4 regions of the Acidovorax sp. M2(2025) genome follow, and region 1 is predicted to be linked to each of the others. Evidence: predicted binding sites of a transcription regulator. Region 1 holds the regulator's gene; each other region holds the start of a gene.
The links. The regulator sigma-54, encoded in region 1, starts transcription at its own class of promoters, with help from an activator protein. The targets are predictions, from matches to a motif close to TGGCANGNAANCTGCTTT.
Positions count from the first base shown of each region.

Region 2: the regulator sigma-54 is predicted to act here: its motif matches at 3,763-3,780, upstream of ACOYR3_RS00485 (pilin).
Region 3: the regulator sigma-54 is predicted to act here: its motif matches at 2,694-2,711, upstream of cydP (cytochrome oxidase putative small subunit CydP).
Region 4: the regulator sigma-54 is predicted to act here: its motif matches at 3,465-3,482, upstream of glnA (type I glutamate--ammonia ligase).

Region 1 covers NZ_CP186262.1:4,655,017-4,662,266, reverse strand. The annotation lists gene argS (arginine--tRNA ligase) at 1-1,429, shown strand, start outside; gene ACOYR3_RS21410 (SPOR domain-containing protein) at 1,439-2,134, shown strand; gene ACOYR3_RS21405 (thiol:disulfide interchange protein DsbA/DsbL) at 2,202-2,858, shown strand; gene lptA (lipopolysaccharide transport periplasmic protein LptA) at 2,968-3,621, shown strand; gene lptB (LPS export ABC transporter ATP-binding protein) at 3,642-4,430, shown strand; gene ACOYR3_RS21390 (RNA polymerase factor sigma-54) at 4,462-6,051, shown strand; gene ACOYR3_RS21385 (acyl-CoA thioesterase) at 6,137-6,574, shown strand; gene ACOYR3_RS21380 (THUMP domain-containing class I SAM-dependent RNA methyltransferase) at 6,613-7,250, shown strand, end outside.
Region 2 covers NZ_CP186262.1:111,337-118,586, forward strand. The annotation lists gene ACOYR3_RS00465 (M48 family metalloprotease) at 1-964, opposite strand, end outside; gene moaC (cyclic pyranopterin monophosphate synthase MoaC) at 1,094-1,612, shown strand; gene ACOYR3_RS00475 (pilus assembly protein) at 1,628-2,440, opposite strand; gene ACOYR3_RS00480 (pilin) at 2,431-2,997, opposite strand; gene ACOYR3_RS00485 (pilin) at 3,108-3,695, opposite strand; gene ACOYR3_RS00490 (3',5'-cyclic-nucleotide phosphodiesterase) at 4,012-4,812, opposite strand; gene ACOYR3_RS00495 (CHASE2 domain-containing protein) at 4,839-7,100, opposite strand; gene ACOYR3_RS00500 (FHA domain-containing protein) at 7,204-7,250, opposite strand, start outside.
Region 3 covers NZ_CP186262.1:350,136-357,385, forward strand. The annotation lists gene recQ (DNA helicase RecQ) at 1-1,126, opposite strand, end outside; gene ACOYR3_RS01575 (sigma-54 interaction domain-containing protein) at 1,229-2,581, opposite strand; gene cydP (cytochrome oxidase putative small subunit CydP) at 2,721-2,903, shown strand; gene ACOYR3_RS01585 (cytochrome ubiquinol oxidase subunit I) at 2,900-4,465, shown strand; gene cydB (cytochrome d ubiquinol oxidase subunit II) at 4,488-5,624, shown strand; gene cydX (cytochrome bd-I oxidase subunit CydX) at 5,662-5,784, shown strand; gene ACOYR3_RS01600 (cyd operon YbgE family protein) at 5,789-6,100, shown strand; gene ACOYR3_RS01605 (hypothetical protein) at 6,129-6,719, shown strand; gene ACOYR3_RS01610 (NAD(P)/FAD-dependent oxidoreductase) at 6,743-7,250, shown strand, end outside.
Region 4 covers NZ_CP186262.1:3,380,747-3,387,996, reverse strand. The annotation lists gene ACOYR3_RS15705 (polysaccharide deacetylase family protein) at 1-496, shown strand, start outside; gene ACOYR3_RS15700 (sterol desaturase family protein) at 526-1,539, shown strand; gene ACOYR3_RS15695 (EI24 domain-containing protein) at 1,581-2,537, shown strand; gene ACOYR3_RS15690 (competence/damage-inducible protein A) at 2,534-3,358, shown strand; gene glnA (type I glutamate--ammonia ligase) at 3,533-4,948, shown strand; gene ACOYR3_RS15680 (hypothetical protein) at 5,171-5,695, shown strand; gene glnL (nitrogen regulation protein NR(II)) at 5,919-6,941, shown strand; gene ntrC (nitrogen regulation protein NR(I)) at 6,981-7,250, shown strand, end outside.

The sequences.
Region 1 (7,250 bases):
CAGCGCCAAGCAGGAAGTGGTGCGCGAGGTGCTGGCCGCCGGCGACCGCTTCGGCTTTCAGCCAGCCAATGGCCAGCGCGTGCTGGTGGAGTTTGTCTCGGCCAACCCCACCGGCCCGCTGCACGTGGGCCACGGCCGCCAGGCGGCGCTGGGCGACGCGATCTGCAACCTGTTCAGCACCCAGGGCTGGAGCGTGCACCGCGAGTTCTATTACAACGACGCGGGCGTGCAGATCGACACCCTCACCAAGAGCACGCAGCTGCGCGCCAAGGGCTTCAAGCCCGGCGACGACTGCTGGCCCACCGACAGCGACAACCCGCTGGCCAAGAACTTCTACAACGGCGACTACATCGCCGACATCGCCGAGGCCTTCAAGGCCCAGGCCACCGTGAAGGCCGACGACCGCGAGTTCACGGCCAATGGCAACGTGGAGGATTACGACAACATCCGCCAGTTCGCCGTGGCCTACCTGCGCAATGAGCAGGACAAGGACCTGCAGGCATTCAACCTGCACTTCGACCAGTACTACCTGGAGTCCAGCCTGTACACCAGCGGCCGCGTCGAGGCCACCGTGAACAGGCTCGTGGCCAACGGCAAGACCTACGAGCAGGACGGTGCGCTGTGGCTCAAGAGCACGGACTATGGCGACGACAAGGACCGCGTCATGCGCAAGCAGGACGGTACGTACACCTACTTCGTGCCCGATGTGGCCTATCACATCGCCAAGTGGGAGCGCGGCTTCACCAAGGTCGTCAACATCCAGGGCACGGACCACCACGGCACCATCGCCCGCGTGCGTGCCGGCCTGCAGGCGGCCGACGTGGGCATCCCGCAGGGCTACCCCGACTACGTGCTGCACACCATGGTGCGCGTGGTGCGCGGCGGCGAAGAGGTCAAGATCAGCAAGCGCGCGGGCAGCTACGTCACGCTGCGCGACCTGATCGAGTGGACGAGCAAGGACGCCGTGCGTTTCTTCCTGCTCAGCCGCAAGCCCGACACCGAGTACACCTTCGATGTGGACCTGGCCGTGGCGCAGAACAACGACAACCCGGTGTACTACGTGCAGTATGCGCATGCGCGCATCCAGTCGGTGCTGCGGGCCTGGCAAGAGGCCGGCGGTGGCGGCGTGGCCGCGCTGAAGGATGTGGACCTGTCGGCGCTGGAAGGCCCGCAGGCCCAGGCGCTGATGCTGCAGCTGGCCAAGTACCCCGAGATGCTCACCGCCGCCACCGACGGCGAGGCGCCCCACGACGTCACGTTCTACCTGCGCGACCTGGCGGCCAGCTACCACAGCTATTACGACGCCGAGCGCATCCTGGTGGACGACGAGGCCGTGAAGAAGGCGCGCCTGGCCCTGGTCGCCGCCACCGCCCAGGTATTGCACAATGGCCTGGCCGTGCTGGGCGTGTCGGCTCCGGCCAGAATGTAAGCAGTTACTATGAAGAAACAACAGACGGGTGGGACCATCATCGGCTTCATCGTCGGGGTCATCGTGGGCCTGGGCGCCGCGCTGGCCGTGGCGGTGTATGTGACCAAGGTGCCGGTGCCCTTCCTGAACAAGGGCAATGGCCGTGGCGCCGACCTGGACGCCGCCGAGTCGCAGAAGAACAAGAACTGGGACCCGAATTCGCCGCTGTACGGCAAGAATCCGGCCCGTGCGCCGGTGGCCGCCGCGTCGGCGGCGGCATCAGCCCCGGTGGCAGCGGCGCCCGCACCCGCACCGGCGGCGGCCCCCGAGGTGCGGGCCGCGGCGCCTGCGGCGGCCGCCAGCAGTCCCGCCCCCGCGGCCAAGCCCGGCGCCAGCAAGCCCGAGCCGGCCAAGGCCGAGACCAAGCCGGGCTCGGATCCGCTGGGCGACCTGGCGGTGGCCAAGGCCGCGGCCAAGGGCAATGTGGATCCGTTTGACTACTTCGTGCAGGCCGGCGCGTTCCGCACCCAGGCCGACGCCGACGCGCAGCGTGCCAAACTGGCCATGCTGGGCTGGGAGGCGCGGGTCAGCGAGCGCGAGCAGAACGGCCGCCCCGTCTTCCGCGTCCGCGTGGGGCCGTTCACCAAGCGCGATGATGCCGAGCATCTCAAGGAGAAGCTGGACGGCGCCGGCGTGGAATCGGCCCTGGTGCGCGTGCAGCGCTGACGGTGGCTGAACTTTTTGCCGGGGCATGGCTCCATTCCCCCAACACCTGAACAGGAGAGTCTTTGTGATGAAACGCCGTGAGTTTTCTTTGTCCGCCGCATCGGCGGTCGCCGCTTCCGCCCTGGCGCTGCCCGTGGCCACCCCTGCGCTGGCCCAGCCCCGCCAGTTCAAGGAAGGCAAGGACTACAAGCGGCTGGACAAGCCCGTGGCGCCTGACGCGCCGGCCGGCAAGGTCGATGTGATCGAGTTCTTCTGGTACAGCTGCCCCCACTGCAATGTCTTCGAGCCCACGCTGGACGCCTGGGTGAAGGCCGCGCCCAAGGACCTGTCCATCCGCCGCGTGCCCGTGGCGTTCAACGCCAGCTTCGTGCCGCAGCAAAAGCTGTACTACACGCTCGAAGGCATGGGCAAGCTCGACGCCTTGCACGCCAAGGTCTTCCGCGCCATCCACGCGGAAAAGCAAAAGCTGGCCAAGGACGACGAGATCTTTGCCTGGGTGGCCCAGCAGGGCGTGGACGCTGCGAAGTTCAAGGAGGTCTACACCTCGTTCACCGTGTCGAACCAGGTGCGCCGCGCCTCGCAGCTGCAGGACGCCTACGGCGTGGAAGGCGTGCCTTCGATGGGCGTGGCCGGCAAGTACTACACCGACGGCACCATGGCCGGCAGCATGCAGAACGTGCTGCAGGTGGTGGAACACCTGGCCGCCACGGCGCGCAAAGCCTGACGCTTTTCCGCCCCGCGCGCAATCCCTCGGCCAAAAGCCCGCATGTGCGGGCTTTTTTCATGGAGGAACGCCAAGGCGTGGCTACAATCGTTTGCAAGATTCGTGCCCTATGAACCACCGCCTTTTTCCGATCCTCCTGCTCGCGGCCCTGGCCGGCGCCTTCGGTGCGGCCCATGCTGAAAAGGCCGACCGCGCCAAGCCCATGAACATCGAGGCCGATGCCCTGCGGCATGACGAGCTCAAGCAGACCAGCGTGTTCACCGGCCGCGTGGTCATGACCAAGGGTTCCATCGTGCTGCGCGGCGCGCGGCTGGACGTGCGCCAGGATGCCGAGGGCTACCAGCACGGCGTGGTCACGGCCGAGCCCGGCAAGCGGGCGTTCTTCCGGCAAAAGCGCGACACCCTGCCCGGCGCCCCCGACGAGTTCATCGAAGGCGAAAGCGAGGTCATCGAGTACGACGGCCGCTCCGACAACGTGCGCTTCGTCACCCGCGCGGAGTTGCGCCGCTACCGGGGCGCCGAGCTGAGCGACGAGATCACGGGTGCGGTCATCGTCTACAACAACCTCACCGACGTCTTCACGGTGGATGGCAAGCGCAACGCCGCGGGCGCGTCCGGCGAGACGCCGGCCCCGGGCAGCCGCGTGCGCGCGGTGCTGGCGCCCAAGGACCCGCCGGCGGCCAAGGCGCCGCCAGCCGCCGCAGCACCGGCTTCGGCGCCGGCGCTGCGGCCCAGCAACAGCCTTGGTGGCGGCTCCCAGTGAGCGAGGCCGCCGTCAACACCATCCCCGGCGCATCCGCGGGGAGCCGGTCCGGGCCGGACACCGCGGCGGGCAGCCGCCTGGAGGTGCAGCACCTGGCCAAGTCCTACGGCAGCCGCAAGGTGGTGCAGGACGTTTCGCTGGTCGTGCAAAAGGGCGAGGTCGTGGGCCTGCTGGGCCCCAACGGCGCGGGCAAGACCACCTCGTTCTACATGATCGTGGGCCTGGTGCGCAGCGACGCGGGCGACATCCGCATCGACGGCCAGTCGGTGGCGCACATGCCCATCCACCGCCGCTCGCGGCTGGGGCTGTCGTACCTGCCGCAGGAAGCGTCCATCTTCCGCAAGCTCAGCGTGGAGGAGAACGTGCGCGCCGTGCTGGAGCTGCAGCGCGGCGACGACGGCCAGCCGCTGTCGCGCGGCGCCATCGAAGAGCGGCTCACGGCCCTGCTGCAGGAGCTGCGCGTGGACCATCTGCGCGCGTCGCCGGCCCTGGCGCTGTCCGGGGGCGAGCGCCGCCGTGTGGAGATCGCCCGCGCGCTGGCCACGCAGCCGCGCTTCATCCTGCTGGACGAGCCGTTCGCCGGCATCGACCCGATCGCGGTGATCGAGATCCAGCGCATCATCGGCTTTCTCAAGGCGCGGGGCATCGGCGTGCTCATCACCGACCACAACGTGCGCGAGACCCTGGGCATTTGCGACCACGCGTTCATCATCAGCGACGGCCGCGTGCTGGCGCAGGGCACGCCTTCCGAGATCGTGGACAACGCCGAGGTGCGCCGCGTCTACCTCGGCGAACATTTCAGGATGTAGGCATGGCCTCCACGCTGGTCCTTTCGTGTCAATGAAACCGGGTCTTTCGCTGCGCGTCTCGCAGCATCTCGCACTCACGCCGCAGCTGCAGCAATCCATCCGGCTGCTGCAGTTGTCCACCCTGGAGCTGTCGCAGGAAGTCGAGCAGATGCTCGACGACAACCCTTTCCTCGAGCGCACCGCGGACGAGGCGCCGCGCGAGGAGTTCGGCCTGGACGCGGAGAACACCCCGGCCCAGCCCGACGACTACAGCGCCGAAGATGCTATCTATTCAGGAGCTGCCAGCGCAAGCAGCACCAGCGCGGAAGCCCCCTCGGAGTCCGAATCCCCGAGCGCTTCCGCCGAAGAGCCGGACTGGAGCGGCGACGGCACGGTGGACATGGCGCCCAACGACGCGGAGTGGGGCGGTGACGCACCGCCGCGCACGCGCAACGACGCGGAGGGCGACGAGGCCGACGCCACCGAACTGGCCCGCAGCCACGAATCGCTCACGGCCTTCCTGCACCGCCAGGCGCTGTCCCTGCGGCTGTCGGAGGTGGACACGGCCGCGCTGCGCTTCCTGATCGAATCGCTGAACGACGACGGCTACCTGGAAGACCCGCTGGAAGAGCTGGCCACGAGCCTGGCCGGCCCGGACGACCTGGAGCAGATCGAGGAGCTGGTGCACCGCTTCACCGTGGCGCTGCGGCTGCTGCAAAGCCTGGAGCCGGTGGGCGTGGGCGCGCGCAACCTGGCCGAATGCCTCACGCTGCAGCTTGCCGCGCTGGCCGCCGACGAGGACAGCGATGCCGATCCGGCCACCGTGCAGACCGCGCTGCGCATCTGCCAGCAGCCGCTGGAGATGCTGGCCCGCCGCGACATCCGCCGCCTGACGCAGCTGTGCGGCGATACCGAGGAGCGCACGCGCGCCGCCATGGCCCTCATCGCGCGGCTGGAGCCGCGGCCGGGCCGCCGGTTCGCCGACGTGGAACGCAACATCATCGTGCCCGACGTCATCGTGCGCAAAGCCGGGCGGGCCAACGGCAGCAGCGGGCAGCAGAACTTCATCGTCACCCTCAACCCCGACGTGATGCCGCGCCTGCGGGTGCACGACATCTACGCCGGCGCCTTGCGCGGCCACAAGGGCGGCGAGGGCCACCAGGGGCTGCAGCAGCGGCTGCAGGAGGCGCGCTGGTTCATCAAGAACATCCAGCAGCGCTTTGACACCATCCTGCGGGTCTCGCGCGCCATCGTCGAGCGGCAAAAGAACTTCTTCACCCACGGCGAGCTGGCCATGCGGCCGCTGGTGCTGCGCGACATCGCCGACGAGCTGGGCCTGCACGAGTCCACCATCAGCCGCGTGACCACCTCCAAGTACATGGCCACGCCCGTGGGCACCTACGAGCTGAAGTACTTCTTCGGCTCGGGCCTGGGCACCGAGACCGGCGGCAACGCGTCGAGCACGGCCGTGCGGGCGCTCATCAAGCAGTTCGTGGCGGCCGAGAACCCGTCCAAGCCCCTGTCGGACAGCCAGATCGCCGAGATGCTCAAGGAGCAGGGCATCGAATGCGCGCGCCGCACCGTGGCCAAGTACCGCGAGGCGCTCAAGATTGCGCCGGCCAACCTGCGCAAGGCGCTGTAGCCGGCCTTCGCGGCCTGGGCGCGCCGGCGGATTGGCTCCGTGCGCCGCAGCCGGACTTCTTTGATTTCACCGACCGTACGTCTCCATGGCCCGCATTGTTTTCGACCTTCCCGCCCACTTCGGCTTTGCCACCGAGCTGCAGATCTACATCAGCCACGTGAACCAGGGCGGGCACCTGGACAACGCCCAACTGCTCAGCCTGGTGTCCGAAGCGCGGGTGCGCTTCTTCCAGTCGCTGGGCTACCCCGAGGCGGACGTGGGCGGCCTGTCCATCGTGGTGGGCGATATCGTGGCCCAGTACAAGTCCGAGGCGTTCCACGGCGAAACCCTGCGGGTGGACATGGCGCCGGCGGACTTCAACCGCTATGGTTTCGACCTCGTGTTCCGCATGGCTGAAAAGGCCTCCGGCCGCGAAGTGGCGCGCGGCAAGATCGGGATCGTGTTCATTGGCCAGGCCGACCGCAAGGTGGCGCCGATTCCCGAATCCATCCGCCAGCTCCTGCTGGCGCGCGCGGCAGCCTGACCCCCCGCGCCTGCCGAGCGCGTATCCTCGCCTTTCCCATGAACCAACTCCAACTTTTTCTGCCTTGCGCTGCCGGCGTGGAAGGCTTCCTGGCCGACGAGGTGCACGGCATCACCGGACTCACGGGCCAGGACCTGCTGGTGGGCCGCGGCGGCGTGCTGCTGCGCGCCTCGTGGCGCGACGCGCTGCTGCTGAATCTGCACAGCCGCCTGGCGCAGCGCGTGCTGGTACAGCTGGCGCACCGGCCCTACCGCTCCGAAAACGACCTGTACGCCCTGGCCAGCGACGTGGCCTGGGAAATCTGGTTCACCACGCGCCAGACCTTCAAGGTGGAAGTGACGGCCCAGCACAGCCCGCTGACCAGCCTGAACTTTGCCGGCCTGCGCGTGAAAGACGCGGTGGCCGACCGCTTCCGCCACAAGAGCGGCGTGCGCCCCGACGTGAACACCCAGTGGCCCGACGTGCGCATCCACCTGCACCTGACCACCGACGAGGCCACGCTGTACATCGACACCAGCGGCGAGCCGCTGTTCAAGCGCGGCTGGCGCGAAGACAAGGGCGATGCCCCGCTCAAGGAAACCCTGGCCGCCGCCATGATCGCCGCCAGCGGCTGGGACCCGCACGGCGACGACCCCCGGCCGCTGTACGACCCCTGCTGCGGCAGCGGCACCATCGT
Region 2 (7,250 bases), 330 kb from region 1:
GGGCCAGCGGCTGCGCGGCGAATCCTGTCCCCTGCGGCTCGGCGACCCACTGGCGCAACGTGTCCACGCCGGGGTTGGAGAGCACCCGCGCCCGTGCCGCCACCATCGCATGCTCCAGCTGCACCGGGGCCGGCCCTGCCGCCGCCGGCGTCCCGGCAGGGATGCGTGAATGCATGTCCGCCATCCGCTCGGTGGTCAGGGGGTGGCTGCGCAGGTAGGGCCAGGACCCGTTGTCGTTGAGCCGGTTGGCCTGCTGGAGCTTGTCGAACATGCTCACAAAGCCCTGGGGCGCAAAACCGGCCGGCTCCATCAGGCCGTAGCCAATGCGGTCCGCCTCGCGCTCCATGTCGCGCGAGAAGTTGAGCTGGTTCTGGATGGCCAGCGCCTGCCCGCCCACCACCAGGGCCTGGGTCGCGCCCGGGTTCTTGCTTGCCGCCAGCGCGCCCAGCACCATCGCCCCCAGCAGCAGGGGCGTCTGCTTGCTCTGCTGGGTGATCAGGCGCGAGATATGGCGCTGCGTGACATGGCTCAGTTCATGGGCCAGCACCGAGGCCAGCTCGTCGCGGCTGGTGACCACCCCGATAAGCCCCAGATGCACCCCCAGGTAGCCCCCCGGCAGCGCAAACGCATTCACCGTGCGGTCGCGTCCCAGAAGAACCTCCCACGCAAAGCGCTCGTCCAGCTCCGGCGACAGCTCCCCCCGCGCCCGCGCCGCCGCCAGTAGCGGCTGCCACAGGCTCTGCACATACTCCCCGACCACAGCATCGTCCAGATAGTCCGGGTCCCGGTACAGCTCGCGGATGATGCGGTCGCCCAGGCGGCGCTCGGCGCTGGTGGTGAGGTCGCTGTTGTCGCCCAGCGTGGGCAGGCTGGCCTGCGCTGTCGCCAGCGGGGCCGCAACCAGGCAAGGAAACGCTACAAATAATATAGCTGCCAGCGCTTTGCTGGCAACACCAAAAGGCATTTTTTGGTTGAATTTCGGCACGCGGATCCTCGTTCATCCCCAAGGCCACCCCACCGGCCCGCCGGCGGGTGCTAACGCCGTATGATGCCCCCGGTTCTGAATTGTTTCCCAACCGCCCCCACAGCCGCCATGCCCGAGCCCACCCCGCCCACCCTCACCCATTTCGACGCCCAGGGCCAAGCCCACATGGTGGACGTCGGCGCCAAGGCCGCCACCCACCGCGTCGCCGTGGCGTCCGGCCGCATCGAAATGTTGCCCGAAACCCTGGCCCTCATCGCCTCAGGAACCGCCAAAAAAGGCGACGTGCTGGGCATCGCGCGCATCGCGGGCATCATGGCCGCCAAAAAAACCAGCGACCTGATCCCCCTGTGCCACCCGCTCGCCCTGACCCGCGTGGCCGTGGATTTTGAACTGCAGCCAGACCGCAATTCCGTGCAATGCACCGCCACCGTGGAAACCGTGGGGCCGACGGGGGTCGAAATGGAGGCGCTGACGGCGGTGCAGGTGGCCCTGCTTACCGTTTATGACATGTGCAAGGCGGTGGACCGGGGGATGGTGATTCAATCCGTTAGCGTCGTCGAAAAGCGAGGCGGAAAATCCGGATCGTTCCGAACGCTGGAAAACCTGCGCGGATCAAGCGAAAAGTGATCGCCCAGCATTTCTTTAATCTTGCGTCAAAAAGCCATCCCCGGGGATAAATCCGAGAATATCTGCGGATGGATCTAGTATGGCTATCCATTCCTGCTTATGAAGCACCGGAAGATACAACGCAGCCTCCAATGCCACGCCCTTCTTTTTCAAGACCTCATGTGCTGCGCCCATAGACTCAGGGTACCGTTCGACGAAAATTTTTAATTTTTGAGTTCGCGTCTGGACTTTTTCCCGGTAGATTGCATCGTAAGGGACGTAAAATTCTGGCCGCTGAGAATAATCGCGACCACCAAATACTGAATCCAGCATCACCTCATGGCGCTCCTTACTGTCCTTGGGGGGGCGAATTCCCACGATCACTGGTCCTTTAAACCAACGCGGCCGAATTTCGGGGTCAAGAGACAGCAGCGCCTGATCAACATCGTTTCCCTGATAATCGGGCAAGCTGATGACCCGAAATCGATCCACCTCATGCACTAGAAATAGCGGGCGAGCTTGGTAGACCACATGGACCCCGTAAAGTAGCGCCGCAAGCTGGATAAACAGCACAAGAGATATATCCAAAAACAGCTCTTTTTTTGATTTTTTTGGGTTATATAACACCAGCGTCAGCATGGGACCACAAACAACATCCACGCTAACCAATATCAGAAAAAGACTGCGCCCTCCGGAGAGCAGGCTGTAAGGGTGGGGATACCAAACCAAGAAAACAAGCACGGCAGCCCAGCCAGCCACAAACAGAGAGCCCAGGAAATGCAGGGCCGCAGTCTTGACTGCAGCCCGCAAGCGCGTAGAAAAAGACATCGTAAAATTCATCAGCGACATTCAGCGGGAAGGTACTTGGCTGGCATAGTGCCCAACACCACGTTCGTCATTCCGCGCGCAGTCGCTGTAATGGCCGTGCTGCTTGCGCAGGCCCAATCAATAGATTCAGTCGATGCGGCGGTGGGAGCCGCATGGTTGGCGTTGGGAGACAACGTAAATGTCAAGTTGTTAAATGCGACCGGCATCCCGTTCCCGGCATTGGCTGCAACAGTGATATAAATTGGCCAGGCTCCGTCGGGAGTATAGGGCTTGCAGTCGGCGCCGCCTGCACCGGGTGCGCCAATGCAAATATTTGCAACGTACTTGGACTGCTTTTCTGCAACCGGACTGAGATTGAAGGCTACCGCTGCAGCATCCAAGCCAGATGCACGATTTTGGGTGTAGGCCTCACTAAGGTAGTTTTTCGCGACGGTCCCTGCTACCACGGCTTCTGAAATCTTCGCCCGAACAGCATAATCCTGATATGCGGGGAAGGCAACCGCAGTCAGGATGCCGATGATTGCCACAACGATCATTAACTCGATCAGCGCAAAACCTTTTACTATGCGCGGACTCATACGACACCCCCTTTCTACATGCCGGCTTGTCAAAAAAAAGGGTGCTCTTAAAGCACCCTTTCAAATATTAATAACCAACCCCTCAGAACAAGGGGAACGATCTATAAAAATCAACGGCACTCTGCAGGTGCATATTTAGCGGGCAGGGCCGTACCAGGCACTGTAGGTACGTTAGCTGCCGTGAATCGAGACGTGGCCGTCACTACGGTAGAACTACCGCATGCCCAATCTACCGCACCAGCGACCGCAGCGGTTGGTTTAGCATTTTGCACCAGAGGCTTGAACGAAATGACATTATTGTGCAAACCAGTAGGAATACCGTTAGAGGCCGTAGCTGCGATACCCACATTAATTTGCCACGGGCCGTTACCATCAACTGCATGACCGGCCGCGCAGTTGGCCCCCGAAACAGGCGGCGTGTCAATACAAATATTGGTCACATATTTCGATTGCTTTTCTGCAACAGCAGTGTCATTAATCCCAGCAGAGGCAGCATCAAGAGCAGATACGCCACCAGTCTGGAAGGCTTCACTCAACACGCTCTTGGCAGAAGACGCTGCAATCACGCCTTCAGAAACTTTGGCACGGACACTGTAGTCTTGATATGCAGGCAACGCCACGGCAGCCAAAATACCAATAATCGCCACCACGATCATCAATTCGATCAGGGTGAAACCCTTTTGCATCATTTGCTTCATAAAAAGCTCCTTGGAGGTCAATTGCAATTAACAACCTGCAGAACAGCTCTCCAGGTCTGATCGAGTAACAGCATTTCCCATGCCAGCCTGTGGATGGATCGGTTCCCCACGGCTGAGGGAGGAAGCGACGCCGACATTCGGGGGCTCAGGGCTCGCTCAGCCCCCGCCGATCGCATTTCTTGACAATTTTGTCCCGTCAAGAGTGTCAACAAGTGCGTCGGATGTTGCGTATTGTGCGCGAAGTGTCACAGCGAGTTGAGGCTCTTGAAGCGCCTAGCCCGGGAAGCCGCCCGGCCTCCCAAGCCCGTCGCCCCACCTAAATCAAAAACTCGTCTCCAGAACGCAGCCAATGGATCAGCGGCATGCGGCCGCTCTGGGCCTGCCGCGCGGCGGGATCTGCAGAAAGCAGGGCGCGAATTTCTTCGGCGATGACTTCGGTTTCGGCCGGCTTGGCATGGGTGATGTAGATCCCGCACCCGGGCTGCTGGAAGGAACGGAGTTCCTCCAGCAAGGTGCGGGGCGCCAGGTGCAGGGCCCGGTGCGCCAGCGCGGCCTCCCGCTGGCTGAAAGCGGTCTCGATGACCAACATGGCCAGCGGCAGGGTGTTCACGCGCGCCCAGAATGCGGGGTTGCGCTCGGTATCGCCCGTAAAGGCCCACCAACCCGCATCGCCGCGGACCGCGTAGCCCAGGGCGGGCACGGTGTGTACGGCAGGCAAGGCCTCGACCAGCAGTCCGGCAACTGACCGCTGCTCTCCGGCGGCCAGTGGGCTAAAGCGCATGAACGGCTGCTTTTGCGAGGGGATCGCCTCAAAGTCGGGCCAGATGACGTTGTTGAAGACGTGGGCGCGCAGCGCCTCCACCGTGGCCGGAAGCGCATGGATCTGGACGGGTGCGCTGCGCAGCGACCCCACCGCATCCAGCATCAACGGCAGCGCAGCAACATGGTCCAGGTGCGAATGCGTCAGGAACACATGGTCGATCTTGCGCATTTCGTCCAGCGTGAGGTCGCCCACGCCGGTCCCTGCGTCGATGAGGATGCTGTCGTCGATCAGGAAAGCGGTGGTCCGGCAGTCTTTGGCGATGGCTCCGGAGCAGCCCAGTACACGGACTTTCATGGGCTCAGGCGTTGGTTGTTCACGACTCACTTGGTATCAAAGCTGGTGGCGCCGTCCCAGTCGGGGTCCAAGGCCCGCCCCTGCAACGCCTGCAGGCGGGTGGCATACAGGCGGTAGAGTTCCCTGGCCGGCGCTACATGCTTCAGCTGGGTCAGCAGTGTCGCGCATTGTGACCAGTCCTGAGCGCGAAAAGCGGCCAGGCATTGTTGCCAAGTGTCTAATTCTTCCGCTTGCTGGAGGGTTTCGGCACCATGCAAGGCCACGGGTGAATAGATGGCCACGGCCTGGAGCTTGCCTTTGACCCGCACGCGGTCCAGTTCCTGCCAGGCAAACCCCGGTGCCTGGGCCCGGGTGCTTTCGCTGGCCACGGTGCGCACGCCGTAGTGCTTGGACAAGCCCTCCAGGCGCGACGCAAGGTTCACCGCGTCGCCAATCACGGTGTAGCTGCGGCGGATGTCCGAGCCCATGTCGCCGACGCACATGACGCCCGTGTTGATGCCGATGCCAATGCCGATCTCGGGAAGGCCGCGTGCGCGGTGGGTTGCGTTGACCTGGTCCACCGCCTCCTGCATGTCCAGTGCGGCGCGCACTGCCAGCTCCGCGTGCTGGGGTGTGGCCACGGGGGCGCCCCAGAAGGCCATCACGCAGTCGCCCATGTATTTGTCGATCGTGCCGCGGTGGCTGCGGATGGTGCGGGTAAGCCGGCTGAACACATCATTGAGCAGCGCCTGCAGCTGCACCGGCTCCATCTGCTCGGACAGGCTGGTAAAGCCCCGCATGTCGCAGAACATCACCGTGAGTTCCTGGCTCGTGGCCTGCATGCTGTACTTTTCGGGCCGCAGGACCATCTCGTCCACCAGCTCGGGCGGCACGTAGGTGCCGAACAGGGCGGCCAGGCCGCGCTTGGAGCGGCTCTCCACAAAATAGCCGTACACCATGTTGAGGGTGAAGGCCAGCACGGCCATGACGAGCACGGTGGCCAGGGGCAGCACCAGCCCCTGCGCAAGATAAAGCCACAGGTTGAGCCCCACCAGCACGGCGACAACGCCCGCCGTGACCAACATGGCGGACAGCGCGGGCAGCACGGGCAAAACCAGCGCGAGCAGCAGGCCGGTGCCCAGCAGCTGGGCGGCGTCGAAACCCAGCGCGTATTCGGGGCGCACGATGCTCTTGCCATCGAGGAAGGCGGACAGCATGTTGGCGTGGGTTTCCACGCCGGGGTAGGCCCGGCCGACCGGCGTGGCGCGCAGGTCCAGCAGGCCCTGGGCGGTGGAGCCCACCAGCACCGCACAGCCTTGCAGCTCGTTGGGGGCCAGACGGCCAGCCAGCACGTCCGAGGCGGCCAGGTACCGGAACGAGCCGCCGCGCACATCGCCTGGCCCCCGGAACGGAATCAGCGTTGCCAGCCGGTCGTCCACCGGGAGCGCCAGCTCGTGGCTTCCCTGGCGCAGCACCACGCTGCGCAACGTATCGTGCGTGCCCTGCGGCGTGGGCCGCGCGTAGTCGGGGTACACCTCGGGCTGGTCGAGCAAGGTCCGGAACATCGCCAGGGCCAGGGATTCATAGTACTTGCCGCCATGCTCGGCCAGCAGCGGCAATGACCGCACGATGCCGTCATCGTCGGTGATGGAGTTGAAGAACCCAGCGGCCGGCGCAGCGTCCGCCAGCTGCGGAATGTTGCTGCCATACCCGTTCCAGGCCGTGGCCGGCAAGGGCAGGCCGCGAAGCCGTTGCGTGGGCAGCGCGGGTGCGGGCAACACGCCCCGCGTCCTGCCGTCCCGGTCGCTGGTGAAGTAATACCCCAGGACGGCGGGCCGGCCCTGCAAGGCGCGGGCAAAGAGCGCGTCGTGGTCCAGCGACGGGGCCAGCCGCGCCAGCTGTTCCCGGAATGCGGGCTGGCCGCGCAGCGGCCCCTGGGCCAGCTGCTCCAGGCGGGCCAGGCCCGAACTGCCGTCCGCTTCCGCAAAGAGCACGTCGAAGCCGAGGACCGCCACCTGCTGGCGCTCGAACAGCTCCCGGGCCAGGGCCGCCAGCTTGTCCCGCCCCCAGGGCCAGTGGCCCACCTGCTCCAGGCTCTTCTCGTCAATGTCGACGATGACGATGCGCTCGTCCAACGTGCGCGGCATCGTGGCCCGCAGGCGGGCGTCGTAGATGATGTTGTCCAGCCGTTCCAGCACCTGCAGGTGCAAGACGTCTGCAATATGCAACAGCCCGAACACCAGCGGCAGCAAGGTGATGGCGGCGCGCCCCCTGTGGCGCCACAACAGCAGGTGCAGGCGCTGTCGCATGGGTGGGGATCAGGAATCGGGGCCGGTAGGAGCCCTGTGCCGGGCGTGGCAAAGGTGGCAGAGGGAGCGCCCCCCCGGGCCAGCAGGCCGGGCCCCGCGGCCCTCAGAGCTGCTGGAACTGCATTTCGGTGCCGGCCAGCTCCAGCAGGT
Region 3 (7,250 bases), 570 kb from region 1:
TGCCGCGCATCACCTGCTTGAACTCTTCGCTGGCAGGGCTCTCGTCGATCATGCGGCGCTGGTTCACCACGTCCTGCAGGCCGTAGGCCATCCAGGCGTCGGCGTTCAGCCCGTCGCGGCCCGCGCGGCCCGTCTCCTGGTAGTAGCCCTCGATGTTCTTGGGCATGTCCACGTGGGCCACAAAGCGCACGTCGGGCTTGTCGATGCCCATGCCGAACGCGATGGTCGCCACCATCACGATGCCTTCCTCGCGCAGGAAGCGGTCCTGGTTCTGCTGGCGCACCTCGGCAGGCAGGCCCGCGTGGTAGGGCAGGGACTTGAGGCCCGCGTCCACCAGCGCGGCTGACATCTCCTCCACGCGCTTGCGCGACTGGCAGTACACCACGCCCGCGTCGTCCGGGTGCTCGCGCTCGATGAAGCGCAGCAGCTGCGCCAGCGGCTCCTTCTTCTCTTCGATGCGGTAGCGGATGTTGGGCCGGTCGAAGCTGCTCACGAAGTGCTGCGCGCCCTCCAGCTGCAGCCGCTCCACGATGTCGGCGCGCGTCAGCGCATCGGCCGTGGCCGTGAGCGCGATGCGCGGCACGCCGGGGTAGCGCTCGTGCAGCACGGTGAGCGCGCGGTACTCGGGCCGGAAGTCGTGGCCCCACTGGCTCACGCAATGCGCCTCGTCGATGGCAAAGAGGCTGAGCACGCCCTGCTGGTACAGGTCGTCCAGCAGGCCCAGGAAGCGCGGGGTGTTCAGCCGCTCGGGGGCCGCGTACAGCAGCGTGATGCCGCCCGTCTGCAGGCGCAGCTCCACGTCGCGCGCCTCGTCGTAGCTCAGCGTGGAGTTGAGAAACGCCGCCTCCACCCCCGCCTCGTGCAGCGCGCCCACCTGGTCGTGCATCAGCGCGATCAGCGGCGACACCACGATCGCCACGCCGCGCCCTTGCTGCTGGCGCACGATGGCCGGCACCTGGTAGCACAGCGACTTGCCGCCCCCCGTGGGCATGAGCACCAGCGCATCGCCGCCTGCGATCACGTGCTCGACGATGGCCTGCTGCGGGCCACGGAACTGCTCGTAGCCAAAGACGTCCTGCAGGACGGCGTGGGCGGGCGAAGGGGAGGAGGACGGACGGGCGGACAAACGGATGCTCTGAAATTGATAGCTGTCAGCGCTTGTCTATAAGGCGCTGGAGGCCATTTTTGCTTAAAACTGCGGGGCCGGGCCCGCACGCTGGCAAAGCGCCTATTGTGCGCTGGAGCCGCCGCCCAGCCGCAGCGCCTTGAGCCGCCGGTACAGCGACCGCTCGCTGATGCCCAGCTGCGCGGCCAGCGCCGCCTTGCTGCCCTGGTGGCGGGCCACGGCGGCCAGGAAGGCCTCGGTCTCGGCCGCGTGCAGGGTGCGGGGTGCGGCGGCCGGCGGCAGCGCCGGGGACGCAGCCGGGGCCCTGGAGCCCGCGCGCAGCACCAGCGAGGCCGCCAGCGCCGTCTCCACCTGCGCGGCCGGGGCCACATCGCCCTCGCACAGCAGCGTCAGCCGTTCCAGCACGTTGCGCAGTTCGCGGATGTTGCCCGTGAACGGGTGGCGTGCCAGCAGTGCCATGCCCTCGGTGCTGAGGGCCAGCGCGCGGTCGGGCGCCACGCGGCCGAGCAGCGCCTGCACGAGCAGGGGCAAATCCTCCAGCCGCTCGCGCAGCGGGGGCAGCCGCAGCGGAAACACGCCCAGCCGGTGCAGCAGGTCTTCGCGGAACAGGCCGGCCGCCACCAGCGCGGCCAGGTCGCGGTGGGTGGCGGACACGACGCGGATGTCCGCCTGGCGCAGCGCGGTGCTGCCCACGCGGCGGTAGGTGCCGGTTTCGAGCAGGCGCAGCAGCTTGACCTGCATGGGCAGGGGGATGTCGCCCACCTCGTCCAGGAACAGCGTGCCGCCGCTGGCCGACTCCACCAGCCCCGGCTTGCTGCTGGTGGCGCCGGTGAAGGCGCCTTTCTCGTGGCCGAACAGCTCGCTCTCGAACAGCGTCTCGGTGAGCGACGAGCACTCCACCACCACCAGCGGCCCCCGCGCGCGCGGGCTGGCCTCGTGGATCGCGCGCGCCACCAGCTCCTTGCCCGTGCCCGACTCGCCCACCAGCAGCACCGCGGCGCGGGACGGCCCCACGCGGCTGATCAGCTCCAGCATCTTGCGAAAGGGCGGTGCGCGCCCCACCAGGCCCGGGCGGCTGTGCGTGCCCTCGGCGCCCGGCAGTTCCTCCATCTTCTCCACGAAGAACGCCTGCTCGCCCTGCGCATTGGCCAGGGGCACGAGCTCGATGTTCACATAGGCCTCGCCGCCGGGCGTGTGGTGCAGGTGCAGCACCCGTTCGCGCTGCCCGGACTGGCGGGCCAGCGCCATCGGGCAGCTCTCGCCCGACTGGTCGCAGGGCCGCTGGAAGTGGTGCGAGACCTCGTGGCAGGTGCGCCCGATGACGGAGCTGCCGGTGCCGAACTGGCGGCGGTAGGCCGCGTTGGCGGCCAGGATGCGGTAGCGCGGGTCGATGAGGATGTGCGGTACCGGCAGGCTCTCCAGGTAGGAAACGAGCTCGGGCGGCGGGGCGGACATGGGGCAACTCCCTGGCAGACGGTGCTGCCAATTTGGCGGCGAATGACTGCCATTATGGCAGCTCTGCCATCCGGCACCCCGCTAAGTCCTTGATTTTTCTCAGGCAGTGCGCTGGCACGGAACTTGGAAAGCACCGGCCATGAACCCGATTGACCGCCGCCTTTGGCGCTACCTCATGCATGCCGTGCTCATCAAGCTGGCGGTGCTGGTGCTGCTGTGGTGGGTGTTCGTCCGCGATGCCCGGGTGCCCGTGGACGCCGATGCCGCCGCACGCCAGGCGGGCGCGGCGGCGGTCGTCTCTACCGAAGGAGCTTCCCAGTGATTTCCGACAATCTGGTGGACCTGTCGCGCCTGCAGTTCGCGGCCACGGCGATGTACCACTTCCTGTTTGTGCCGCTCACGCTGGGCATGGTCTGGCTGCTGGTCATCATGGAGAGCGTGTTCGTGATGACCGGCCAGACCGTCTGGAAGGACATGACCCGCTTCTGGGGCAAGCTCTTCGGCATCAACTTTGCGCTGGGCGTCACCACCGGCATCACGCTGGAGTTCCAGTTCGGCACCAACTGGGCGTACTACTCGCACTACGTGGGCGACATCTTCGGCGCGCCTCTGGCCATCGAAGGGCTGATGGCGTTCTTCCTGGAGTCCACCTTCATCGGCCTGTTCTTCTTCGGCTGGGACCGTCTCAGCCGCACGCAGCACCTGATGGTGACCGTGTTCATGGCCATCGGCACCAACCTGTCGGCGCTGTGGATTTTGGTGGCCAACGGCTGGATGCAGAACCCCGTGGGCGCGGAGTTCAGTTACCAGACCATGCGCATGGAGATGGTGGACTTCTGGGCCGTGGTGTTCAACCCGGACGCCCAGGCCAAGTTCGTGCACACCGTGTCGGCCGGGTATGTGACGGGCGCCATGTTCGTGCTCAGCGTGTCGGCGTGGTACCTGCTCAAGGGCCGCGACGTGGAGTTCGCCAAGCGCAGCTTCCGCGTGGCGTCGGCCTTTGGCCTGGCCTCGGTGCTCAGCGTGATCGTGCTGGGCGACGAATCGGGCTACACGGTGGGCGAGGCCCAGCAGACCAAGATGGCCGCCCTGGAGGCCATGTGGGAGACCGAGCCCGCGCCCGCGGGGCTCAAGCTCGTCGCCGGCATCAACGAGGCCGCGCAGAAGAACGACTGGGAGGTCGAGATTCCCTATGTGATGGGCCTCATCGGCACGCGGTCGGTCGACAAGCAGATCCCCGGCATCCACGACATCAAGGCCAAGAACCGCGAGCGCATCGTGCGCGGCATCGACGCCGTGAAGGCGCTGGAAACGCTGCGCGCCCACCGCGACGACGTGGCGGCCCGGGAACGTTTCGATGCGCTCAAGGCCGACCTGGGCTTCGGGCTGCTGCTGCGCAAGTACACCAACGATGTCAGCCAGGCCACGCCCGCGATGATCCAGCAGGCCGTGGACAGCACCGTGCCGCGCGTCACGCCCATGTTCTGGTCGTTCCGCGTGATGGTGGGGCTGGGGTTCCTGATGCTGGCGCTGTTTGCGCTGAGCTTCTGGTCCACCCTGCGCGGCGCCTGCATGCAAAAGCGCTGGCTCCTGCGCTGGGCGCTCGCCATGCTGCCGGCGCCCTGGCTCGCGTGCGAGCTGGGCTGGTTCGTGGCCGAGTACGGCCGCCAGCCCTGGACGATCTACGGCGTGCTGCCCACGCACCTGAGCGTCTCCAGCCTCAGCGTGCAAAGCCTGTATGGGTCGCTGGCCGGCTTCGTGGGCTTCTACACCGTGCTGCTGGGGGTGGAGATGTTCCTGATGGTCAAGTTTGCGCGCATGGGCCCGGGCAGCCTGGGCACCGGCCGCTACGCCAACGAACCCGCCCCCGCCATCGCCCACTGAAACCTGCCGAGGAGTAACGAGAATGTTGGACTACCCCACCCTCAAGGTGATCTGGTGGCTGCTGGTGGGCGTGCTGCTCGTCGGCTTCGCCATCATGGACGGGCATGACATGGGCGTCGGCACCCTGCTGCCCTTCGTGGGCCGCAGCGACGTGGAGCGCCGCGTGGTCATCAACACCGTGGGCCCGCACTGGGACGGCAACCAGGTCTGGTTCATCACCGGCGGCGGCGCCATCTTTGCCGCCTGGCCGCTGGTGTATGCCACGGCCTTCAGCGGCTTCTACTGGGCCATGCTGGCGGTGCTGTGGGCGCTGTTCTTCCGGCCCGTGGGCTTTGACTACCGCAGCAAGATCCACCACCCGCTGTGGCGCTCCACCTGGGACTGGGGCCTGTTCATCGGCGGCGCCGTGCCTCCGCTGATCTTCGGCGTGGCCTTTGGCAACCTGCTGCAGGGCGTGCCCTTCCTGTTTGACGACTACCTCATGCCCACCTACAGCGGCTCGTTCTGGGCGCTGCTCAACCCGTTTGCGCTGCTGGCGGGCGTGGTCAGCAGCGCCATGATCACCCTGCAGGGCGCCACCTACCTGGCCCACCGCACCGAGGCGCAGATCCAGCGCCGAACGGTGGCCGCCGGCATCGGCGCCGCCCTGGTGCTGGTGCTGGGCTTCGTGGGCGCGGGCGTCTGGCTGCAGGGTATCGAGGGCTACCGCATCACGTCGGCCGTGCAGGCGGCGGCGCTGCCCGACCCGCTGGCCAAGACCGTGGTGCGCGAGGCCGGCGCGTGGATGGCCAACTACGCCGCCGCGCCCGCCCTGTGGCTGCTGCCGGCCCTGGGCGTGGCCGGCGCGCTGGCCGCGGCGGCCTTGCTGGCCGCGCGCCGCACGCTGTGCGCCTTCGTGGCGTCGTCGCTGGCGGTGGTGGGCGTCATCGGCACGGCCGGCGCCAGCATGTTCCCGTTCGTCATGCCTTCCAGCACGCACCTGGCCTCCAGCCTCACGGTGTGGGACAGCGTCTCCAGCCACCTCACGCTGGGCATCATGTTCTGGGCCACGCTGATCTTCATGCCGCTCATCGTCACGTACACCAGCTGGGCCTACCGCGTCATGCGCGGCAAGGTGACCGAGTCGTACATCCGCGAGCACGATCACGCGGCCTACTGAAAAACAAACGAAACGGCCTTCCTCAAGGAGTTGCACGATGTGGTATTTCGCATGGGTTCTGGGCGTCGGCTTTGCGGTGCTGCTGGCCATCCTCAACGCGATGTGGGGCGAGACCGAGGCCGCGCGCCAGCAGTCGCTGGCGCAGCGCGAGGGGGGCTGAAGCCATGCGGCCACCCCACGATTCGCCCGCCGCTGCCGGCGCTGCTGCGGCGGCGCCCGCCGCCTCCACCCACTGGCCCTGCCTGCTGGCGGCCGTGGCCATCATGGTGCTGGCCACGCTGGACCCGCGCCTGCTGGCGCAGGCCGGCGGCGGCGCTGACCACCGGCTGGCCGGCCTCGTGTTCCTGGCCATGTCGGCCGCCTTCGTGCGCGGCGTGGGCTTTGTGCCCCGCGCCCGGCTGTGGCGCGCACTGTTCTCCGGCTGGACCTGCGTGCTGGCCCTGGCGCTGGCCGCCGCCGTCCGCTGGTGGGGCTGAGATCGTCCACACGTTCTGAGGCTGCGCCATGTACTTCCGCATGCTCCACGACGACTCCAGCGGCCTGCTGACCTACCTGCTGGCCGACCTCGAGGCCCGCGAGGCGGTGCTGATCGACCCCCGGCCCGCCGATGCCAGCGTGATCCACGCCATGCTGGCCGAGCACGGCCTGCGGGCCGTGGCCACCGTCGAGACAGATGCCCACCACGCCGCCGCCGGGCCCCAGCCGCACCGCGCAGCGCCGTGGCCCGCGCCGGCACTGCTGCGCGACGGCGACCTGCTCCCGTTTGGCGCGCAGCACCTGCGCTGCCTGGCCACGCCCGGCCACACGCACCACGGGCGCAGCTATCTGTGGCGCGACCGCCTGTTTTGCGGCGGCGTGCTCAGCCCGCTGCAGTGCCCCGAAGCCCCCGGCGTGGAAGCGCCCGCGCAGCTGTGGGAAAGCCTCATGGCCCGCGTGCTGCCCCATCCGCCCGAAACGCTGCTGTTCCCCGGCCACTCCTGCGGTGGGTGGACGGTGAGCAACCTGCTCACCCAGCGCATGCACCACCCCTGGCTGGGCACTGCCAGCCGCGACGAAGCCCTGCACGCCATGGCCTTGCGCCGCCCCACCGCGTGATCAACCCCCTGGAGTTGCCTGCCATGACCGCATCCCACCCCATCTGCGTGCTCGGCACCGGCTTTGGCGCCGTGGCCACCGTGCGCGCGCTGCGCCAGCGCGACCGCCATGCGGCCATCACCGTCATCGCCGCGCGGCCGGAATTCCACTACCTGCCCAGCATCATCTGGATTCCCGCGGGCCTGCGGCGTGGGCCGGATCTGGTGGTGCCGCTCGCCCCGTTCTTTGAGCGCATGGGCGTGCAGTACGTCCAGGCCGAGGTCACCGGCCTGGCCGACGGCGGCCGCACCGTGCTGACCAGCGCGGGCCCGGTGCCCAACAGCGCGCTGGTCATCGCCACGGGCGGCCGCTTTTTGCGCAAGCTGCCCGGCATCGAGCATGCGAGCACGCCGTGCGAAGGCATTGCCGCGGCCGAGCAGATCCGCGACCGGCTGCGCGCCCTGGGCGGCGGCGCCCTGGCGCTGGGTTTTGCGGGCAACCCGCAGGAGCCGCAGTCCATGCGCGGCGGGCCCATCTTCGAGTTCCTGTTCG
Region 4 (7,250 bases), 1.3 Mb from region 1:
GTACTGGCGCGGCGACCTCGGGGATGCAAAGAACCCCTCGTTTCGGGTCCGGCCATCGGCGGGTCCTCGCGAAGGGCAGGAGTACGTGCTGACGGCCGCGGGGTACTGCGAGGAGATCGCGCGTGCCGCGACCCGGTTGCAAACCCTCACGGGCAAGCCTGCCCTGCCGTTGTTCCGGGCCCCGGGCGGCAAGATTTCTGCGCAACTGGTGGCGGCGGCGCGGGCATGCGGCTATGCGCACGTGGGGTGGTCCCCGGCGGGTTTCCTGGGTGACGAGTTGCCCAGCGAAAAAGTGAGCAACGCCGAGCTGTTGCAAAAGGCCCTGCGGAATGTGCGCAGCGGCGATATCTTGCTGGCGCACCTGGGCATTTGGTCCCGCAAGGATCCCTGGGCGCCTGCCGTGCTGGAGCCGTTGATCGTCGGGCTCAAGGAGCGTGGATTCTGCTTCCGCACTCTGCGGGAGCACCCGGCCTACGCGCCTTCGGCAGCGCGTTGATGGGGGGGGCGGTGATGGAGCGAGTGGCTATGGATTGGTTGGTCAACGGTTTTGATACGGCGCAGCAGTGGCTTTTCGAGAGCATGCTGCAGCCGCTGATGTTTTCCCTGGGGTTCGCCAGCCAGCTGGAAAGTGGCTACAAGGCCGCAGGCTGGGTATTGGTGGGGGTGCTGCAGCTGGTGGTGATTGCGGCCGTGATCGGCCCCTTGCAGCGCTGGCGGCCCGTGGAGACCGTGACCGACCACGCCACGGTGCGCACCGACATCCTTTACACGCTGATTCACCGGCTGGGGTTGTTCCGCCTGGGCCTGTTTCTGACCATTGAACCGGTGATGGAGTCCCTCTTCGGCACGATGCGGGTTGCGGGCATCACCACCTTCCAGCTGGACGGCATCTGGCCTGGCATAACGGACCTGCCCTGGGTCAGCCTGCTGCTGTACCTGGTGGTGTTTGATTTCGTCGACTACTGGATTCACCGCGGGCAGCACCACTTCGAATGGTGGTGGCGCCTTCATTCCCTGCACCACGCCCAGCGCCAGCTGACGATGTGGAGCGACAACCGCACCCACCTGCTGGACGACGTGCTGCGCGACATCATCCTGGTGGTCGTGGCGCAGTTCATCGGCGTGGCGCCGGGGCAGTTCATCGCCATCGTCGCCATCACGCAGCTCAGCGAGAGCTTCCAGCATGCCAACCTGCGCGTGTGGTTTGGCCGCGTGGGCGAGCGTTTGTGGATCAGCCCACGCTTTCACCGCCTGCACCACGCCATCGGCATTGGCCACGAAAGCGCCCCACCCGAGCCGGCCGGAAGCGCAGGCCCCGGGCAGGCGAAGCGCCGCAGCGTCCTGGGGGGACACAACTTTGGCGTGTTGCTGCCGTGGTGGGACATGCTGATGGGCACGGCCAATTTCGAGGTGCGCTACGACGCGACGGGCGTGCGCGACCAGGTGGAGCCCGGAGCCGACGGCCGTCTGCGCGACTATGGCCGGGGCTTCTGGTCGCAACAATGGCGCGGTCTGCTGCGGCTGGTGGGCAAAGCCTAGCCGGCGGTACGGGCGGCGAGGAGGCGGGTATGCTTGCTGGCATGGGACTGCTGCTTGATTCTTTTTGGCGTGCCGCCGCCTATTGCCTGCGGCCGCGCGTCATCGCGTTGTCCATCGTGCCGCTGGTGCTGATGGCGTTGCTTGCGCTGGGGCTGGGCTACTTCTACGGGGATGCCGCCGTTCAGGCCATGCGGGCGCTGCTCGAAAGCTCCCCGATGCTCGCCAGTCTGTGGAGCTGGCTGCAAGGATGGGGGCTGGGAGACGTGACGGCGGTGGTGGCGCCGCTCATGGTCGTGTTGGCCGCAGCGCCGTTGCTGGTGGTGGTGTCGCTGCTGGCCGTGGCCGTCCTCATGACGCCGGCCCTCGTGGCCCTGGTGGCCGATCGGCGGTTTCCGGATTTGGAGCGCAAGAAAGGCGGCTCGTTTCTCGCGAGCGTGGCCTGGTCGGTCAGTTCCACGGTGCTGGCGTTCATCGCGCTCCTGGTGTCGGTGCCATTGTGGCTGGTGCCGCCCCTGGTCCTCGTGCTGCCTCCCTTGATCTGGGGGTGGCTGACCTACCGCGTGATGGTGTTCGATGCCCTGGCCGAGCATGCCAGCAAGGAAGAGCGGCAGACGCTGCTGCGCCGCCACCGTGCCAGCTTGCTGGGTATCGGGGTGCTGACGGGCTATCTTGGCGCGGCCCCCAGCATCGTCTGGGCGTCGGGGGTGGTGTTTGCCGCTGCGTTCTTTGTGCTGGTGCCGCTGGCAATCTGGATCTACACCCTGGTCTTTGCCTTTTCGTCGCTGTGGTTCATCCATTACTGCCTGGCCGCCTTGGATCAGTTGCGGGCAGAAACCGCGGCGGCGCAGTCGCCCGCTGCCACGCCAATGGTGCAGTCCGCACCGGATGCCGCACCCGCTGCCGCGCCTGCCGCCGTGGAGCCGGCGCCGTCTGCCACCGGCGCGGCGGCCTTGCCCGCACCCGAAACACCCCCACCCCACGGAAACCCCGCACCATGACCCCCACCTTTGGCCTGATCATCGTTGGCGACGAAATCCTGTCGGGCAAGCGCGCCGACAAGCACCTGGCGAGGGTCATTGAACTGCTGTCGGCCCGGGGGCTGTCGCTGGCCTATGCCGATTACGTGGGCGATGACCCCGACCGCATTACCGCCACCCTGCAGCGGGCCTTCGCATCTGGCGACGTGGTCTTCTCGTGCGGCGGCATCGGTGCCACGCCGGACGACCACACGCGGCAGTGCGCTGCCCGTGCCCTGGGGCGGGAATTGGTCTTGCACCCCGCCGCGGAAGCGCTGATCCGCGAGCGCATGCAGGATGTGGCACGGGAGCAGGGCGTGGCCTACGAACCCGACCGTGCCGACAACGTGCACCGCCTCAACATGGGGGTGTTCCCGTCCGGGGCCCGCATCATCCCCAATCCCTACAACAAGATTCCGGGCTTCAGCTGCGACGGCAGCCGCGCCGGCGGGGCCGTCCACTTCGTGCCGGGCTTCCCCGTCATGGCCTGGCCCATGATCGAGTGGGTGCTGGACCAGCACTACGCCGCGTCTTTCAACCGGGCTCCGCAGACCGAGCACTCCGTGATTGTTTTCGGCGCGATGGAGGCGGCCTTGACGCCTCTCATGGAGCGCATTGAAAAAACGCACGCGGGCGTGCGCGTGTTCAGTTTGCCGAGCGTAGATCATCCACAATACGGCCGGCATATCGAATTGGGCGTCAAGGGGCCCGCACAGAGCGTTCCGGCCGCGTGGGCGGACCTGCAGCAAGCGCTGCACGAAGTTGGTGCGGAGTGCGGCCCCGAATTGGTGCGCAACTTGTGATGCGTGGTTTGTGTCATTGAGGTGCACTGTTGTGGTGCGTGCTGGTGGGCGTACCGCTGGCCGCCGGCTTGCGGTGCTCCTTCCTAGTGCGGTGGCTGCACCCGGCTGGCACGCAACCTGCTTTTATTTCGACAAATCTCTTTTTTCAACAAGCGCTTTATCCAGGAGAACCTGATGGCCAAGACCGTTGCAGACGTGATGAAGATGGTGAAGGAAAACGAAGTCAAGTTCGTTGACTTCCGTTTTACCGATACCCGTGGCAAGGAACAGCACGTGACCGTGCCTGTGTCGCACTTCGATGAAGACAAGTTCACGTCCGGCCACGCATTCGACGGCTCTTCCGTGGCCGGCTGGAAGGGCATTGAAGCGTCGGACATGCAACTCATGCCCGACCCCAGCACCGCCAACATCGACCCCTTCTTCGAAGAAACCACGCTGTTCCTGCAGTGCGACGTGATCGAGCCGGGCGACGGCAAGGCCTATGACCGCGATCCCCGCTCCATCGCCAAGCGCGCTGAAGCCTACCTGAAGGCCTCGGGCCTGGGCGACACGGCCTACTTCGGTCCGGAACCCGAATTCTTCATCTTCGACGGCGTGCGCTGGAGCAATGAGCCCGGTCGCGTGTTCAGCGAGATCGAAGAATACGAAGCCCCCTGGAACTCGGGCGCCAAGCTCGAAGGCGGCAACCGCGGCCACCGTCCCACCACCAAGGGCGGCTACTTCCCCGTGCCCCCGGTCGACAGCACGCAAGACATGCGCGCCGAGATGGTCCTGATCCTCGAATCCCTGGGCATCCCGGTCGAAGTGTTCCACCACGAAGTGGCGGGCGCTGGCCAGAACGAAATCGGCACCAAGTTCTCCACCCTGGTGGAACGTGCCGACTGGACCCAGGTCCTGAAGTACGTGGTCTGGAACGTGGCCAACGCCTATGGCAAGACCGCCACCTTCATGCCCAAGCCCTACGCTGGCGACAACGGCTCCGGCATGCACGTGCACCAGTCCATCTGGAAGGACGGCAAGAACCTGTTCGCTGGCGACGGCTATGCCGGCCTGTCGGACTTCGCGCTGTACTACATCGGCGGCATCATCAAGCACGCCCGCGCCCTGAACGCCATCACCAACCCCGGTACCAACAGCTACAAGCGCCTGGTCCCCGGCTTTGAAGCCCCCGTGAAGCTGGCCTACTCGGCCCGCAACCGTTCCGCTTCGATCCGCATCCCCTATGTGGCCAACCCCAAGGGCCGCCGCATCGAGGCACGCTTCCCCGATCCTTCGGCCAACCCGTACCTGTGCTTCTCGGCACTGATGATGGCGGGCCTGGACGGCGTGGAAAACAAGATCCATCCCGGCGAAGCCGCCACGAAGGACCTGTACCACCTGCCGCCCGAAGAAGACAAGCTGGTGCCCACCGTGTGCCACAGCCTGGACCAGGCCCTGGAGTACCTCGACAAGGACCGCGGCTTCCTGACCAAGGGCGGCGTGTTCTCCGACTCCATGCTGGACGCCTACATCGAGCTCAAGATGGGCGAAGTCACGCGCTTCCGCATGGCTCCCCACCCGGTCGAGTTCGACATGTACTACTCGCTGTGATGGCCTGACCTTCGTCGGTCCTCCCACCCTCCAAAGGCGGCCTTGTGCCGCCTTTTTTCATGGCCGGCTGGGCCTAGCGTGCGGTGCGCGGGAACCGGGGCTGGAGCGTTGTGTCCTTGCACAAAGCCCACCCAATGCCCGCTGGTGTTGGATTGGCTCCGCGTGGGGATTGGGGGATACTCCCCGTTTCCCTGCATGCAGTTGCAGTGCGAGGACATTTGAATGAAGAAATCGCTCTCCGTATCCCTGTGGTTCCTGGCCGCACTGGCCGCCTCTGCCGCAGGGGCGCAAGACCGCATCTACCGCTGCGGCAACGAATACACCAACAACGCCCAACTGGCCAAGGAGCGCGGCTGCAAGCTGATGGAGGGCGGCAACGTGACCGTGGTGCAGGGCACCCGCCCGCAAGGCCAGGGCGGTGCGGCGTCCGCGCCGGCCAACAGCGGCGGCAGCGGCAGCGCCGCCCCGGCATCGCCGCCCGCGGCGCCGCGGGTGACCTCCAACGACCAGAAGGCCCGTGACTCCGATGCCCGTGCGATCCTGGAGGGCGAACTGCGCAAGGCCGAGGCGCGCCACGCAGAACTCCTCAAGGAATACAACAACGGCGCCCCCGAGCGCAACGCGCTGGACCTGCGCAACCCCCAGCGCTACATCGACCGGACGGCAGAGCTCAAGGCCAGTGTCGCGCGCAGCGAGAGCGACATCGCCGGCATCAAGCGTGAAATCGCGCGCCTGCCCGCACCGTAGAGCCCGACGTTGTACGGCCGTGCCATGACCCAGCCAGCCCGGTGCGCACGCAGAAGCCGGCGGCCTGCCGGGCCCGCCCGGGCCTGCACGCGCCTCGCCGCGTGAGCGGCGGCAGGGCAGGCAAGCGGGTCCGTTCCTTGCTGGGTAGATTGCCGTGAACTCCTTGCAGCCCCTTCCCGACCCCTCTTCGCCCGACATGGAGCGCTTCCACTCGCTGGACCTCATGTCGACCCTCGTGGCCGTGCTGCGCGCCGACGGTGCCGTGCAATTTGCCAATGCGGCGCTGGAAAACGCGCTGGGCCTGTCGCGCCGCACGCTGGAGGGGGTGGATTTCTCCACGTTCTTCACCGACCCCGCCTTGCTGCAGACCGCGCTGGCGGGAGCGCGGGGCAAGGACTTTGCGGCCTTGCGCTACGAAGCCAGCCTCAAGCGTCAGCACCAGGACCCCGTGCCCGTCCACGTGAGCGTGGCCGATGCCGAGCAGGCCGGGGAAATCCTGGTCGAGCTGTGGCCGCTGGAGCAGCAGGCCCGGCAGGACCGGGAGGAGCGCATCCTGGACCAGGCGCAGGCCAACAAGGAGCTGATCCGCAACCTGGCCCACGAGATCAAGAACCCGCTGGGCGGTATCCGCGGCGCCGCGCAGCTGCTGGAGATGGAGCTGGAAAACCGCGAGCTCACCGAGTACACGCAGGTCATCATCCACGAGGCGGACCGGCTGCAGAGCCTGGTGGACCGGCTGCTTGCGCCCCACCGGCACCCCCATCTGGTGGGCGACGTCAACATCCACGAGGTGTGCGAGCGTGTGCGCTCCCTGGTCCTGGTGGAGCACCCGCACGGGCTCAAGGTCCTGCGCGACTACGACACCTCCATTCCCGAATTCCGGGGGGACCGCGCGCAGCTCATCCAGGCGGTGCTCAACATCGTCCAGAACGCCGCACAGGCGCTGACCGAGCGTATCCACGCCGGCGACGCCGTCATCACGCTGCGCACGCGCGTGGCCCGGCAAGTAACCTTTGGTCGCCAGCGCTATCGCTTGGCACTGGAATTGCATGTCATCGACAACGGACCGGGCGTGCCCGACGCGATCAAGGAGCGGATCTTCTACCCGCTGGTGTCGGGTCGGGACGGCGGGTCAGGACTGGGGCTGACGCTGGCACAAACCTTTGTGCAGCGGCACCATGGATTGATCGAATGCGACAGCGTGCCGGGTCGCACCGACTTCCGCATCCTGATCCCCTTGCCCTGAGGTCCCAGACACGCAACACAGGGAAGGTAAGAAAAACATATGAAGCCGATCTGGATAGTGGATGACGACCCCTCGATCCGCTTCGTGCTGGAGAAGGCGCTGGCGCGCGAGAACCTGCCCACCCGCAGCTTCACGCACCCGCGCGAGGTGCTGGATGCGCTGGCCGACGTGACGCCGGGCGATCCCGCGCGGCAGGGCCCGCAGGTGCTGGTGAGCGATATCCGCATGCCGGGCGGCTCGGGCCTGCAGCTGCTGGAAAAAGTGCGGGAGCTGCAGCCCGGCCTGCCGGTCATCATCATGACGGCGTAT